2 regions of the Agromyces silvae genome follow, and region 1 is predicted to be linked to the other one. Evidence: predicted binding sites of a transcription regulator. Region 1 holds the regulator's gene; the other holds the start of a gene.
What was found. The regulator HspR, encoded in region 1, represses chaperone genes until heat shock. The targets are predictions, from matches to a motif close to AAGTTGAGTCNNNNNGACTCAACTT.

Region 1 (5,965 bases):
TGACATAGGTCATCAGGTTGATCGGGTCGTCCCACACGATGGTGCGCCACGCACGCTCGACGACCGACTCGACCCCGAGGTCGAGCCCCTCGTCGAGTTCGGTGCGTTCAAGCGTGTCCGTCACTCACCCAGCCTGACACGATCGGCAGACGCCTGCATCCCCTCACGGGGCACTTGACGGCCGCCGTCGAGCGGCCCTCGCAATCGCCACCGGGTGTCCGCGTCGTCTGCCGACCTGGAGCGCACGCTCCGGCCTGCCACCGTGGCACGATTCGCGTCGCGCGGCGCCGTGTCGTGCGGCCCCCCGCGTTCAGCGGGTGGAGACGGTGACGGTGAACTTCGGGTTGCGCGCGACCTGCCGGGTCGGGCCGACGAGGCGCTCGAGCGCCGGCCGATAGCGCAGGTGCGAGTTCCACACGGCGACGAGGCGCCCGCCCGGCGCGAGCGCGCGGCCGGCGTCGGCGAACAGGCGCTCGGCCAGCGCCGTCGTGACGGCGGCGCCGGCGTGGAAGGGCGGGTTCAGCACCACGAGATCGACGGATGCCTCGTCGGCGAACTCGAGGCCGTCGGCACGGACGACCGTGATGCGGTCGCCGAGACCGTTCGCGGCCGAGGTCTGCGCGGCGCTCGCGACCGCGGCGGCGGACTGGTCGGCGGCGACGACCCGGGCGTCGGGGAAGCGTCGTGCGAGCGCGACCGCGACGATGCCCGTGCCGCAGGCGAGGTCGACGACGGTACGGCTCACGGGCGCGGCGGGATCGGGCGCGGCGAGGCCAGGCGCGGTAGGGCCAGACTCGGCGAGGCCAGGCTCGACGAGGCCAGGCGCGGCGAGGCCAGGCGCGGCGAGGCCAGACGCGGCGAGGCCAGACGCGGCGAGGCCAGACGCGGCGGGGCCGGGCGCGGCGGGGCCGGCGGCGAGCGCCGGGTCGAGCTGGTCCAGGAGGAAGCGTGTGCCGATGTCGACCGTCGCGCCCGCGAACACGCCGCCGTGAGCGACGACCTCGAGATCGAGCGCGGCGTCACGGGCTCGGCGCGGCCAGCCCCGCACCCTCGCCCCGACCTGCTCGCCTGCCGTGGCGGGCGCACCCGGCGCGGGCGCGGGCGCGGCCATCAGCTCGCGCGCGATCAGCACGCGCGACTTCTGCCGCGCATGGGTGACGTCGAGCCGCGCGAAGCGCCGGCGCAACACGTCGTTCATCGCGGTGGACATGTGCTTGAGCCGGCCGCCCGCGACCACGACGACGTCGGGCGCCGCGTGATCTGCGATCAGCGCGGTGAGCTCGTCGAGCGCGTCGAGCGATCGCGGGAGCCTGAGCAGCACGACCCGCGCGTCTCGAACGAGCTCGGGAGTCGCGGGCTGCACGCTGATGGCGCCTGCGAGGCCCAACCGCCGTGCGTTGGCAAGGATCGCCCGCTCGCCGAGCACCGCATCCTGATGCACGCGCACCCCGGTGACGCCGAGGTCGGCCGCGACGCTCAGCGCGAGCGCGCCATGCGTATCGCCGATCACCACGACGCCGGACGCACCGCCGGGGGAATGCGCGAGGATCGGCTGCGCCTCGTCGAGGATCAGCCGGTCGGCGGCATCCGACGCCTCGAGCCCCGGCCCTTCGACGTCAGGCGCCCGGCGCAGGAGCGTGAGATCCATCTCGGCAGACTACCGACTCCGTCGAGTGCGCCGGTTCCGGGCAGCTCACCGGCGATCTCCGCGTGCGGTCTCGCGGGATGGCTCCTTCTGAAAAAGTTCCGCCATGGACTTGCGTTGTGATATATCGATATGCCATACTCGATTCACCGGGGAAAGCACGAACCGGGCTGGAAGGTGTTCCCCGCACGCGCCAGCCCAACACCGCTCACCAGAGCGGTACCCGGGGACCACACACGGACCTGGGCTGGAAGGTGTTCCCCGCACGCGCCAGCCCAACACCCCCGCCGGGCGATCCCGCCGGCGGCAGCGCATCGGGCGCCAGGCAACCCAATACCGGCCTGGCGTCCGAGCGCTGCCAACACCGCCCCGCGCGTCATGCACCCCGCAATTGCTCATCGAACGGTCGCAGATGGCGGGTGTGTCCGCCGAGCACTCGCCATCTGCGACCGTTCGACGCCCGCAACCGGCGATGGAGACCTCAAGCCGCGTTTGCTAGCCTCGGCACCGCATGCGTCAGCACAGAAGGACGAACACCGGGGAACGACGCGCCGCACGCACCCGCGAGGCGGCGACGTTCGGTGTACCCGCAAAGCGGGCCGGAATCAGCCCCCGCCGACGGCTCCGTCGGGCCGGCGGAGTGCTCGCGGCATCCGCGATCTTCGCGCTCGTCGGCACGGTCGCTCTGGCGCCGTTGCACACGACGGCGCCCAGCGGCCCGGCGTTCGCCGAGGCATCCGCCGCCGAGGCGAACCGCGACGCCGTGCAGCGCGTGACGATCGCGGGCGCCGCGAAGCAGCAGGCCGTCTCGCGCGAGTCGTACACCGCGTCCACCGGGCCCGAGACGCTCGTGCTCGGCGGCACCAACCACGACTGGGCCAAGCTCGTGCTCGTGGAGGGCGGGTTCCCCATCACTGACGCGAACGTCGCGGTCATCACGGAGTGGATGCGCGAGGAGAACGGCCCCGACAACTGGTGGAACCGGAACAACCCGCTCAACAACGGCAACGGATCGGGCGGCGGCTCGGGGCTCGGCAGCTACGAGACGCTGCAGGTCGGCGCCGTCTACGCCGCCGACAGCCTGCGCCGGCTCTCGTTCTACGACGCGATCGAGGCCGGACTGGACGCCGGAACCGACGCCGGCGCCACGGCCGCCGCGATCTGGGCCTCGCCCTGGGCGACCAGCCACTACGGCAACGGCGCACACTGGACGACGTCGCCCGTGCCGGTCGTCGAGGCCCCGGCCGCGGCCTGGGGTCGCTGAACGACCGGACGCCCCCTTATTCGCGCTCGAGCGGACGCCAGACGACGACCGCGGTCTCGCGCCGCACGCGCGTGCCGCCCTTGATCGTGATGATCTCGCCCGCGCTGCCAGCGGCGAACACCCGACGGCCGGGCCGGTTCAGCATCTCGTCGGCGAGCGCGGCCTCGAGCTCGCCGACGCGGCGGCGCAGCCCGATCACCTCGTCCTCCAGCTCGAGCACCCTCCGGATGCCCTCGAGGCTCACGCCCTCGGCCGAGAGCTGCGCGATCTCGCGCAACTGGGTGACGTCGCGCATCGAATAGCGACGCGACTTGCCGGCGGTGCGGGTGGGCGAGACGAGTCCGAGACGGTCGTACTGCCGCAGCGTCTGCGGATGCATCCCGGCGAGCTCGGCCGCGACCGAGATCACGAAGAGCGGACTGGTCTCGTTCATGCTGCGCTAGGCCTTCGCGCGCGCGATGAGATCGTCGCGCGGGTTCTCACGGGGCAGCTCGGCGAGGAACGCCTCGAGCTTCTCGCTCGCCTCCTTGCCGAGATGCGACGGCACCGCGACCTGGACCTCGGCGAGCAGGTCGCCCGTGCCCTTCTTCGTCTCGACGCCGCGACCCTTCACCCGCAGCACACGCCCGCTGGGGGTGCCGGGAGCGACCTTGAGCTTCACGGGGTCGCCGCCGAGCGTCGGCACCTCGATCGTGGCGCCGAGGGTGGCCTCGCCGAACGTGATCGGCACCTTCACCCGCAGGTTCAGGCCGTCGCGCTCGAAGACGGGGTGCTTTCGCACGTTGACGGTGAGGATGAGGTCGCCGGCCTCGCCGCCGTCGGGCGACGGCTGGCCCTTGCCCCGGAGCCTGATCTTCTGACCGTCGGCCACGCCCGCGGGAATGCGCACCGTGATCGGCTTGCCGTCTGAGGCCTGCAGGGTGATCTGCTCGCCCTTGGTGGCGGTGATGAAGTCGAGCGTGGTGCTCGCGGTGAAGTCGCGGCCCTTGGTCGGGCCGCCGAATCCCCGGTAGCCCCCGCTCGTCTGCCCGAACCGGCCGCCGCCGAACAGGTTGCCGAGCAGGTCGTCGTACTCGCCGCCGCCCTGTTGGAACGTGTACCCGCGGCCGCCGCCGGGCTGACCGCCGCCGAACATGCCACCGAACACGTCGTCGAAGCCGCCGGCCCCCGGGCCGCCGGGCGCCGTGAATCGCGCGCCGGACCCCATCGCCCGCACGGCGTCGTACTCTTTGCGCTGCTCGGTGTCGGAGAGCACCGAGTAGGCCTCGCTGATCTCTTTGAACTTCGCCTCGGATGCGGCGTCACCCGGGTTGGAGTCGGGGTGATGTTGCCGGGCGAGCTTGCGGTACGTCTTCTTGATCTCCGCCTCGCTGGCGTCTTTGCCGACCCCGAGGGTCGCGTAGAAGTCTTTGTCGAACCAGTCCTGACTGGCCATTCGGCACCTCCTCTCTGATGAAACGTCCGGGTGGTCGGGAAGCGCGAACCGCTCCCCGACCACCGAAGGGTGACTGGCGTTACGCGGGCGTCTTGACGACGACCTTGGCGGGGCGCAGCAGCGTCGAGCCGAGCAGGTACCCCGTCTCCACGACGTCGGCGACGGTGTCGACCTCGACGTCGGGTGACGGCTGCTGGAAGATCGCCTCGTGCTGCGTCGGGTCGAACGGCTCACCCGGCGTGCCGAACGGCTTCAGCCCGAGCTTCTCGACGGCGCCGCGCAGCTTCGCCGCGATCGTCGCGAAGGGCGCGTCGCCCTCGAGGTCGCCGTGCTTCTCGGCCCGGTCGAGGTCGTCGAGCACCGGAAGCAGCACGGCCACAGCGGCACCGACCGCGCGCTCGCGCTCGAGCTCGCGGTTCGCCTCGGTGCGCTTGCGGTAGTTCGCGTACTCCGCGGTGACCCGCTTGAGGTCGGCGAGGTGCTCGGCCGACGGCTCCTGCACCTCGGCCTGCGCCGCGTTCAGGATGTCATCGACGGTCAGCTCTTCGTCGCCGGCCGGCTGGGCGGCGGCGGGCTGGGCGGCGGCGGGCTGGGCGGCGGCGGGCTGGGCGGATGCCTCGGTCGAGGCATCCGCACCCTGCTCGCCGCCTTCGGGCTGACGAACCGCACCCGTCTCGGGGTCGATCCGCCGTTTGTCGCGGATGATCGGCTCTTCGTGGCTCTGGTTCTCGTCAGTCATGGTTACTTCTTCTCGTCCTCGTCGTCGACGACCTCGGCGTCGACCACGTCCTCGTCGGAGGACTCGCCGCCGTCGGTGCCCGTGGCTGATGCGTCTTCACCGGGGTTGCCCGGGTTCGCGCCGGCGTCGGCCGACTGCGAGGCGTAGATCGCCTCGCCCAGCTTGGTCTGCGACTGCGAGAGCTTGTCGAACGCGGTCTTCACCGCGTCGTCGTCGTCGCCCGCGAGCGCGGACTTCAGCGCGTCGACGTCGCCCTGGACCTCGGACTTGACGTCGGCGGGGAGCTTGTCGTCGTTGTCCTTGATGAGCTTGTCGATCTGGTAGACGAGCTGCTCGGCCTGGTTGCGGGTCTCGGCGGACTCGCGGCGCTTCTTGTCTTCGGCCGCGTGCTCCTCGGCGTCGCGGACCATGCGCTCCACGTCCTCCTTCGGCAGCGCCGAGCCGCCCGAGATCGTCATGCGCTGCTCCTTGCCGGTGCCCTTGTCCTTCGCGGACACGTGCACGATGCCGTTGGCGTCGATGTCGAACGTGACCTCGATCTGCGGGATGCCGCGCGGGGCCGGCGCGATGCCGGTCAGCTCGAAGGTGCCGAGCGGCTTGTTGTCGCGCGTGAACTCGCGCTCACCCTGGAAGACCTGGATGGCGACCGACGGCTGGTTGTCGTCGGCGGTCGTGAAGGTCTCGCTGCGCTTGGTCGGAATGGCCGTGTTGCGCTCGATGAGCTTGGTCATGATGCCGCCCTTGGTCTCGATGCCGAGGCTCAGGGGGGTGACGTCGATGAGCAGCACATCCTTGCGCTCACCCTTCAGGACGCCCGCCTGCAGGGCCGCGCCCACGGCGACGACCTCATCGGGGTTCACGCCCTTGTTCGGGTCCTTGCCG
Region 2 (5,965 bases), 1.4 Mb from region 1:
GCCTGTTCGGCGAGGACGAGTAGCGCCGCGGGCTCACCCGGGGCGTCGGCCCGTGTCTCGCGCGCGCCGCCGAGTGCGTGACCAGTCGTCGGGACCAGCGCCCGACACGCCGACGATTCGCCCCTGTGGGCGGCGTGTCGTCAGGCAGTCCCGACGACTGGTCACGACGAGGCGACCCGACGCGACTCAGATCAGCCCGCTGCTGAGCAGGAAGATCGCGAGGCCGTGCGCGATCGCCGCCGGGATCACGCCGCGCCACATCCGCAGGAACGCGCAGATGAGCCCCTCCCAGAGTGTGAACGCGAGCAGCGGCCAGCCGACGTCGGTCACCGTCGTCGCGAGGAACGCGTGACACGCGGCGAACAGCACGCCCGAGAGCACGGCGGCTCGCACGGCGGGCATCGCCCGCTCGAGCCGGCCCTGCAGGTATCCGCGGAAGAACACCTCCTCGCCGAGGTTTCCGGCGAAGGCCATGAACGCGAGCGCGGGCAGGAGCGCGAGCGCCACGGCGCCGCCGCGCCCGTCGATCGGATGCCACGCCGAGAGCGCGAGCACGGGCGCCGCCGCGAGCAGGCCGCCGCCGACGCCCATCGCGATCGTGCTCACGTTCGGCCTGCCCCAGCGCACGAGCCCGCTCAGGGCGCGGTCACGCAGGGTCAGGAACACGAGTGCCAGACTGCCGAGCCCGAATGCGATGAGCACGACCGGATCCGAGGTCATGCGCAACCACGGGACGACGCCGCCGACGAGTCCGAACTCCCAGAGTCGAGCAGGGGTCATCGCGTCGCGGATGAGGATGAACCCGAGGATCAGCACCACGATGCGCAGCAGCGGATCCCGGTCGCCCCGCGCGAGCCAGAAGCAGGCGCCGAGGAGGGCGAGTCCGGGCAGCACGAGCAGGCCGTAGTCGAGCAGTTGGGCGCCGGCGAAGGTGGCCTCGACTGCGGCAGCGGGCACGGCCTTGGCGGGGGTCACGGTGCGTGGGCTCCTCGTCCGCCGGCCGGCCGGCGGGGCTGTCGATGCAAGCGCTGGCGTTTCCAACGTACCGTGCGCGCACGTTCTGGTCGTCGCGCCCCGGCGGACGCGTAGGTACGGAACCCCGAACGTGGGTTGGTAGCCCGAACGTGGGTTGGAACACGCGCAGGGCGGAGCTCCATCCCACGTTCGCCCGTCTCACACACCTTCGGCGGCATACGCGAAGCACCCCACCCTCCGGCTGGAGGGCGGGGTGCTTCGTGCCGTGACGTCGGGTCTCGGCGGGGGTTGGGTGCGCACCGGGCGGATGCCTCGGGCTTACGCCGCGAGCGGCGCGGTCACCGCGGCGCGGGGCACGGGCGTGACCGCGAGCGCCCCGTCGACCGCGTCGACGTGCACGCCTTCGCCGTCACCGAGGTCGCCGCTCACGAACAGGTCCGCGATGCGGTCGTCGACCTCGCGCTGGATGAGGCGGCGCAGGGGCCGCGCACCGAACTCGGGCTCGTACCCGTGCTCGGCGATCCAGGCGACGGCCGCGGGCGAGACATCCAGCGACACCTCGCGCGACGCGAGCCGCGCCACCGTCGCGCCCAGCATGAGCGTGACGATCTCGGCGATCTCATCCTGCGTGAGCTTCTTGAACAGCACGATCTCGTCGATGCGGTTCAGGAACTCGGGCCGCATGGCCTCGCGCAGCTTGCCCATGACCCGCTGGCGCACATCGTCCTGCGACGAGAAGCCGTTGGCCGAGGCATCCGTCGACGCGACGAAGCCGAGCGCCCCGGAACGCGACGCGAGGAACTCCGAGCCGAGGTTCGAGGTCATGATGACCACCGTGTTGCGGAAGTCGACCGTGCGACCCTGCCCGTCGGTGAGCCGCCCGTCGTCGAGCACCTGCAGCAGCAGGTTGAAGACGTCGGGGTGGGCCTTCTCGATCTCGTCGAACAGCACGATCGAGTACGGGTTGCGGCGGACGCGCTCGGTGAGCTGCCCGGCCTCGTCGTAGCCGACGTATCCGGGAGGGGCTCCGACGAGGCGCGACACGGTGTGCCGCTCGCCGAACTCGGACATGTCGAACCGGATCACCGCGTTCTCGTCGTCGAACAGGCGGTCGGCGAGCGAGCGCGCGAGCTCGGTCTTGCCGACGCCGGTCGGGCCGAGGAACAGGAACGAGCCGACCGGACGCTTCGCGTCGCCCATGCCCGTGCGGTTGCGGCGCACGGCCTTCGCGACGGCGGTCACGGCGTCGTCCTGCCCGATGACGCGCGCGTGCAGCTCGCCCTCGAGGTCGGCGAGGCGCTCGCGCTCACCCTCGGTGAGGCGGTTGACCGGGATGCCGGTCGCGCGCGAGATCACCGCGGCGATCTCGGCCTCGTCGATGACGGTGGCGAGGGCGGATGCCTCGGGGTCGCCGTCTGCGGTCGCAGCGGCACCCCGTTGGCGAGCCTTCTCCGTCGCCTCGTCGAGCTTGGCCTGCACCTTGCCGATCTCGTCGCGGATGCGCGACGCCTCTTCGTAGTGCTCGGCCGTGACGGCGGCGTTCTTGTCGGCCTCGAGGGTTGCGAGTCGCTCGATCAGCTCCGAGACATCCACCTTCACGCCGAGGCGCAGCCGCAGGCGCGCACCGGCCTGGTCGATCAGGTCGATCGCCTTGTCGGGCAGCACGCGGTCGCTGAGGTAGCGGGCGCTGAGCTCGACGGAGGCGCGGATCGCCGCGTCGGTGTACTCGACACCGTGGTGCTCTTCGTAGGCGGGCTTGAGGCCCTGGAGGATCAGCACGGAGTCCTCGATGGAGGGCTCACCCACCTTCACCGGCTGGAAGCGGCGCTCGAGCGCCGGATCCTTCTCGATGCGACGGTACTCGTTGAGCGTGGTCGCCCCGACGAGGTGGAGGTCGCCCCGCGCAAGGCGCGGCTTCAGGATGTTTCCCGCATCCATCCCCCCTTCTCCGCCGCCTCCGGCGCCGACGACGGTGTGCACCTCGTCGATGAAGATGATCAGCTCACCCTTGTGGGTGGCGATCTCTTCCATGGTCTTCGTCAATCGTTCCTCGAAGTCGCCGCGGTATCGCGTGCCGGCGAGCATTCCGGGGAGATCGAGCGAGATGACGCGCTTGTGGAGGAGTGCTTCGGGCACGCTCTCTTCGACGATCGCGCGGGCCAGGCCCTCGACGATCGCCGTCTTGCCGACGCCCGCCTCGCCGACCAGCACCGGGTTGTTCTTGGTGCGGCGGCTGAGGATCTCGATGGTCTGCTCGATCTCGTCGACCCGGCCGATGACCGGGTCGAGCTCGCCGGCCTCCGCGCGTGCGGTGAGGTCGGTGCCGAACTTGTCGAGCATGGGGGTGCTCGACTGGCCGGTTTCGCCCGAGGCATCCGTCTCGGTCTGGTAGCCGGACCCGCCGTCGGTCTCGACCGTGTCGCGCATGCCCTGTGTGAGCGCCTCGGCGGTCACACCGGCGCGCGCGAGGACCTGCCCGGCTGGGGCGTCCTGGCCGAGGACGAGCGCGAAGAAGAGGTGCTCGGGGTCGATGTACGTCGAACCCGCGCTCCGCGCGACCTGGTAGCTGTGGAACAGCGCGCGGCTCGCGCTCGGCGTGATCGTGGCCGCGTTGAGGTCGGCCGGGGACTCAGTCGCTTGCGGGAGTCGCGCCTCGGTCGCGGTGATGATGCGCTCGGGGCTCACGCCGACGCGTCGGATCGCCTGCTGGACGGAGTCGTCCTCGACGATGACGCGCAGGATGTGGAGTGCGTCGAGCTCGGTCTGTCCGCGCTCGAGCGCGAACCGTCCGGCACGCTGCAGAATGCTCTGGGTGCGCGCGCTCAGGAATCGGCTGAGGTCGATCGACCGAGCCGAGCGGGCTCGCTCACCCTCGAGGTATCGGGCAAGAAACTCGTCGAACGAGCTCGCGCCGGCCTCGGGGTCGAAGTCGTTGGGCACCTGGCCTCCTGGTTGAAGTTGAGTGGTGTTCGCTCAAGTTCAACGCTGGGGGCGGTTGGGTATTCCCGGTGTAGCTTCACCACATCTGGGTACCCCGACTCGCCCCGTGGCTACGAGCCGAAACGAGTTCTGGAGATCTGCTTTGGCAAGACGAGTGCGCCTCAAGAGACAGCGTGTTGCCAGCGCCGATTCTGCGATGAATGAAATACTCCTGAAATGCGCGAAGGAGCACCATTTCAGAGTCAAGGGATTGCCCCGAGTGCGGCAACGAGCTCGCGCATCACCAACCACAATGATGCCGATTCCGCCGGTCACCTCTTTCGCGCCGCGCTCGCAATCCTCGAGCGTGCTCTGTTCGACGATGCCAGGCCGTTCGCCTTCCTTCTCGGGGCAGGCAGTTCCTGCTCGCTAAGTGATCCGCGGGGTAATCAGCTGATTCCAGACCTCGCGGGACTTACGGCAAGAATTCGAACTCAGCTAGCGACGCCGCATGAGGCGCTGTCGGTGCTCGAAGACACTCTTGTCGCCGACGGCACGAGCACACCGACTGTCGAGCATTGGCTGACCCGACTGCGCACGATGGCGTTGATTGCAGGCGGGGACTCCATTCGGGGCATGACGGCGATTCAAATCGAAAGGCTTGAAGCCGCCATAGTTGAGCAAATCGTCGACATCGTGACAGTCGCGCTTCCGGCTGACGGCGGCGGTTTCGATGCAGTTTCGCGATGGGCGGGGGCATTCGACCGCAGGTTTCCATTGGAGATTTTCACGCTCAACTACGACCTCCTCATGGAGCAGTCCCTCGAGCGGCACCGCGTCGCCTACTTCGATGGATTTCTCGGAGCGTATGAACCGTTCCTTGACCTCCGCACGATGGAGGACGACAGTTTGCCCACGCGCTGGACTCGGCTATGGAAAATGCACGGTTCCGTCAATTGGAGCGCCGACGGAGCGCGGATCTTTCGCGCAAGCGCAGGCGCGGGAAACCGAAGCAAGAGTCTCGTTCATCCCTCGCACCTCAAATACGACCAAAGCCGCCGCATGCCCTATCTCGCCATGCAGGACCGGCTGCGTTCGTACCTGCGGCAGGACGGAGCGCTGCTCCTGATCGAGGGGTATTCATTTGCCGACGAACACATCAACGAGATCCTGATCGAAGGGCTTGCAGGAAACCCAAGCGCTGTGGCGTTCGCCCTATTGTTCAAGCCCCTCGGCGAGCACGAAGAAGCGGTACGAATCGCGACTCGAACGCCCAACGTACGGCTGATGGGGCCTGACGGTGCTGTCATTGGCGGCACTCGCGCACCCTGGCAACAATCCGAAGATCTCCAACGAGTCGCACCCTCGGAGATCGGCAATTTTGCACGCCTCTCGAATCTGCTTCAGTTTGAAGAGGGGGCAGAAAGTGCGTGATGCCACCTTTCTTGGCACTGTTCGAGATGTCGATGGCTCGTCAATCGCAGCAGAAATTGCTCCCCAAATCTCGACCGGCCTCGCCTTCGTTGCCGGTGAACCTTACAGCGTTGGTCAGGTGGGAAGCTTCGTTCGCCTTCCGGTTGGCCTACGTGATCTGATTGGGGTAGTTACGCGAGTCGGCGCCGGGGCTGCGCCGGTATCGCGCGACATCGAGCAATCGCGCTGGATGGCAATTCAACTCGTTGGTGAAGCTCAGCCTGGACGCCAATTCGAGCGCGGGGTTGCACAGCTGCCGAGCATCGGTGATCGAGTTCATATGGTCACTCGAGCCGACCTAAACAAGATCTATGGACATCAATCCGCTGCCGACGGTTTCGTCGCGGTTGGCCAAGTGGCATCAGCCGAATCGATTGAGGCACGCGTCAATCTCAATCAGCTCGTTTCGAGGCACTCGGCTGTCCTAGGCTCAACTGGTTCTGGAAAGTCCACGACGGTCGCGTCCTTTCTCTCCGCGATGTCGGACTCAACGCTTTATCCTTCCGCACGCGTAATTCTGTTCGACGTTCATGGCGAGTATGCCCGCACCTTCGCCGATCAAGCGAACGTGCTGACCACTGACAATGGAATCGAAGGC

Region 2: a site for HspR is predicted at 3,931-3,955, ahead of QU602_RS04345 (ATP-dependent Clp protease ATP-binding subunit). Genes of this name have one in related genera too.

What each region holds. Positions count from the first base shown of each region.
Region 1 is NZ_CP133018.1:3,725,120-3,731,084, forward strand. It holds gene clpS (ATP-dependent Clp protease adapter ClpS) at 1-124, opposite strand, end outside; gene QU602_RS17035 (methyltransferase) at 311-1,648, opposite strand; gene QU602_RS17040 (hypothetical protein) at 2,157-2,909, shown strand; gene QU602_RS17045 (heat shock protein transcriptional repressor HspR) at 2,926-3,342, opposite strand; gene QU602_RS17050 (DnaJ C-terminal domain-containing protein) at 3,349-4,344, opposite strand; gene QU602_RS17055 (nucleotide exchange factor GrpE) at 4,424-5,083, opposite strand; gene dnaK (molecular chaperone DnaK) at 5,086-5,965, opposite strand, start outside.
Region 2 is NZ_CP133018.1:929,550-935,514, reverse strand. It holds gene QU602_RS04355 (hypothetical protein) at 1-23, shown strand, start outside; gene QU602_RS04350 (CPBP family intramembrane glutamic endopeptidase) at 187-975, opposite strand; gene QU602_RS04345 (ATP-dependent Clp protease ATP-binding subunit) at 1,294-3,915, opposite strand; gene QU602_RS04340 (SIR2 family protein) at 4,132-5,328, shown strand; gene QU602_RS04335 (ATP-binding protein) at 5,321-5,965, shown strand, end outside.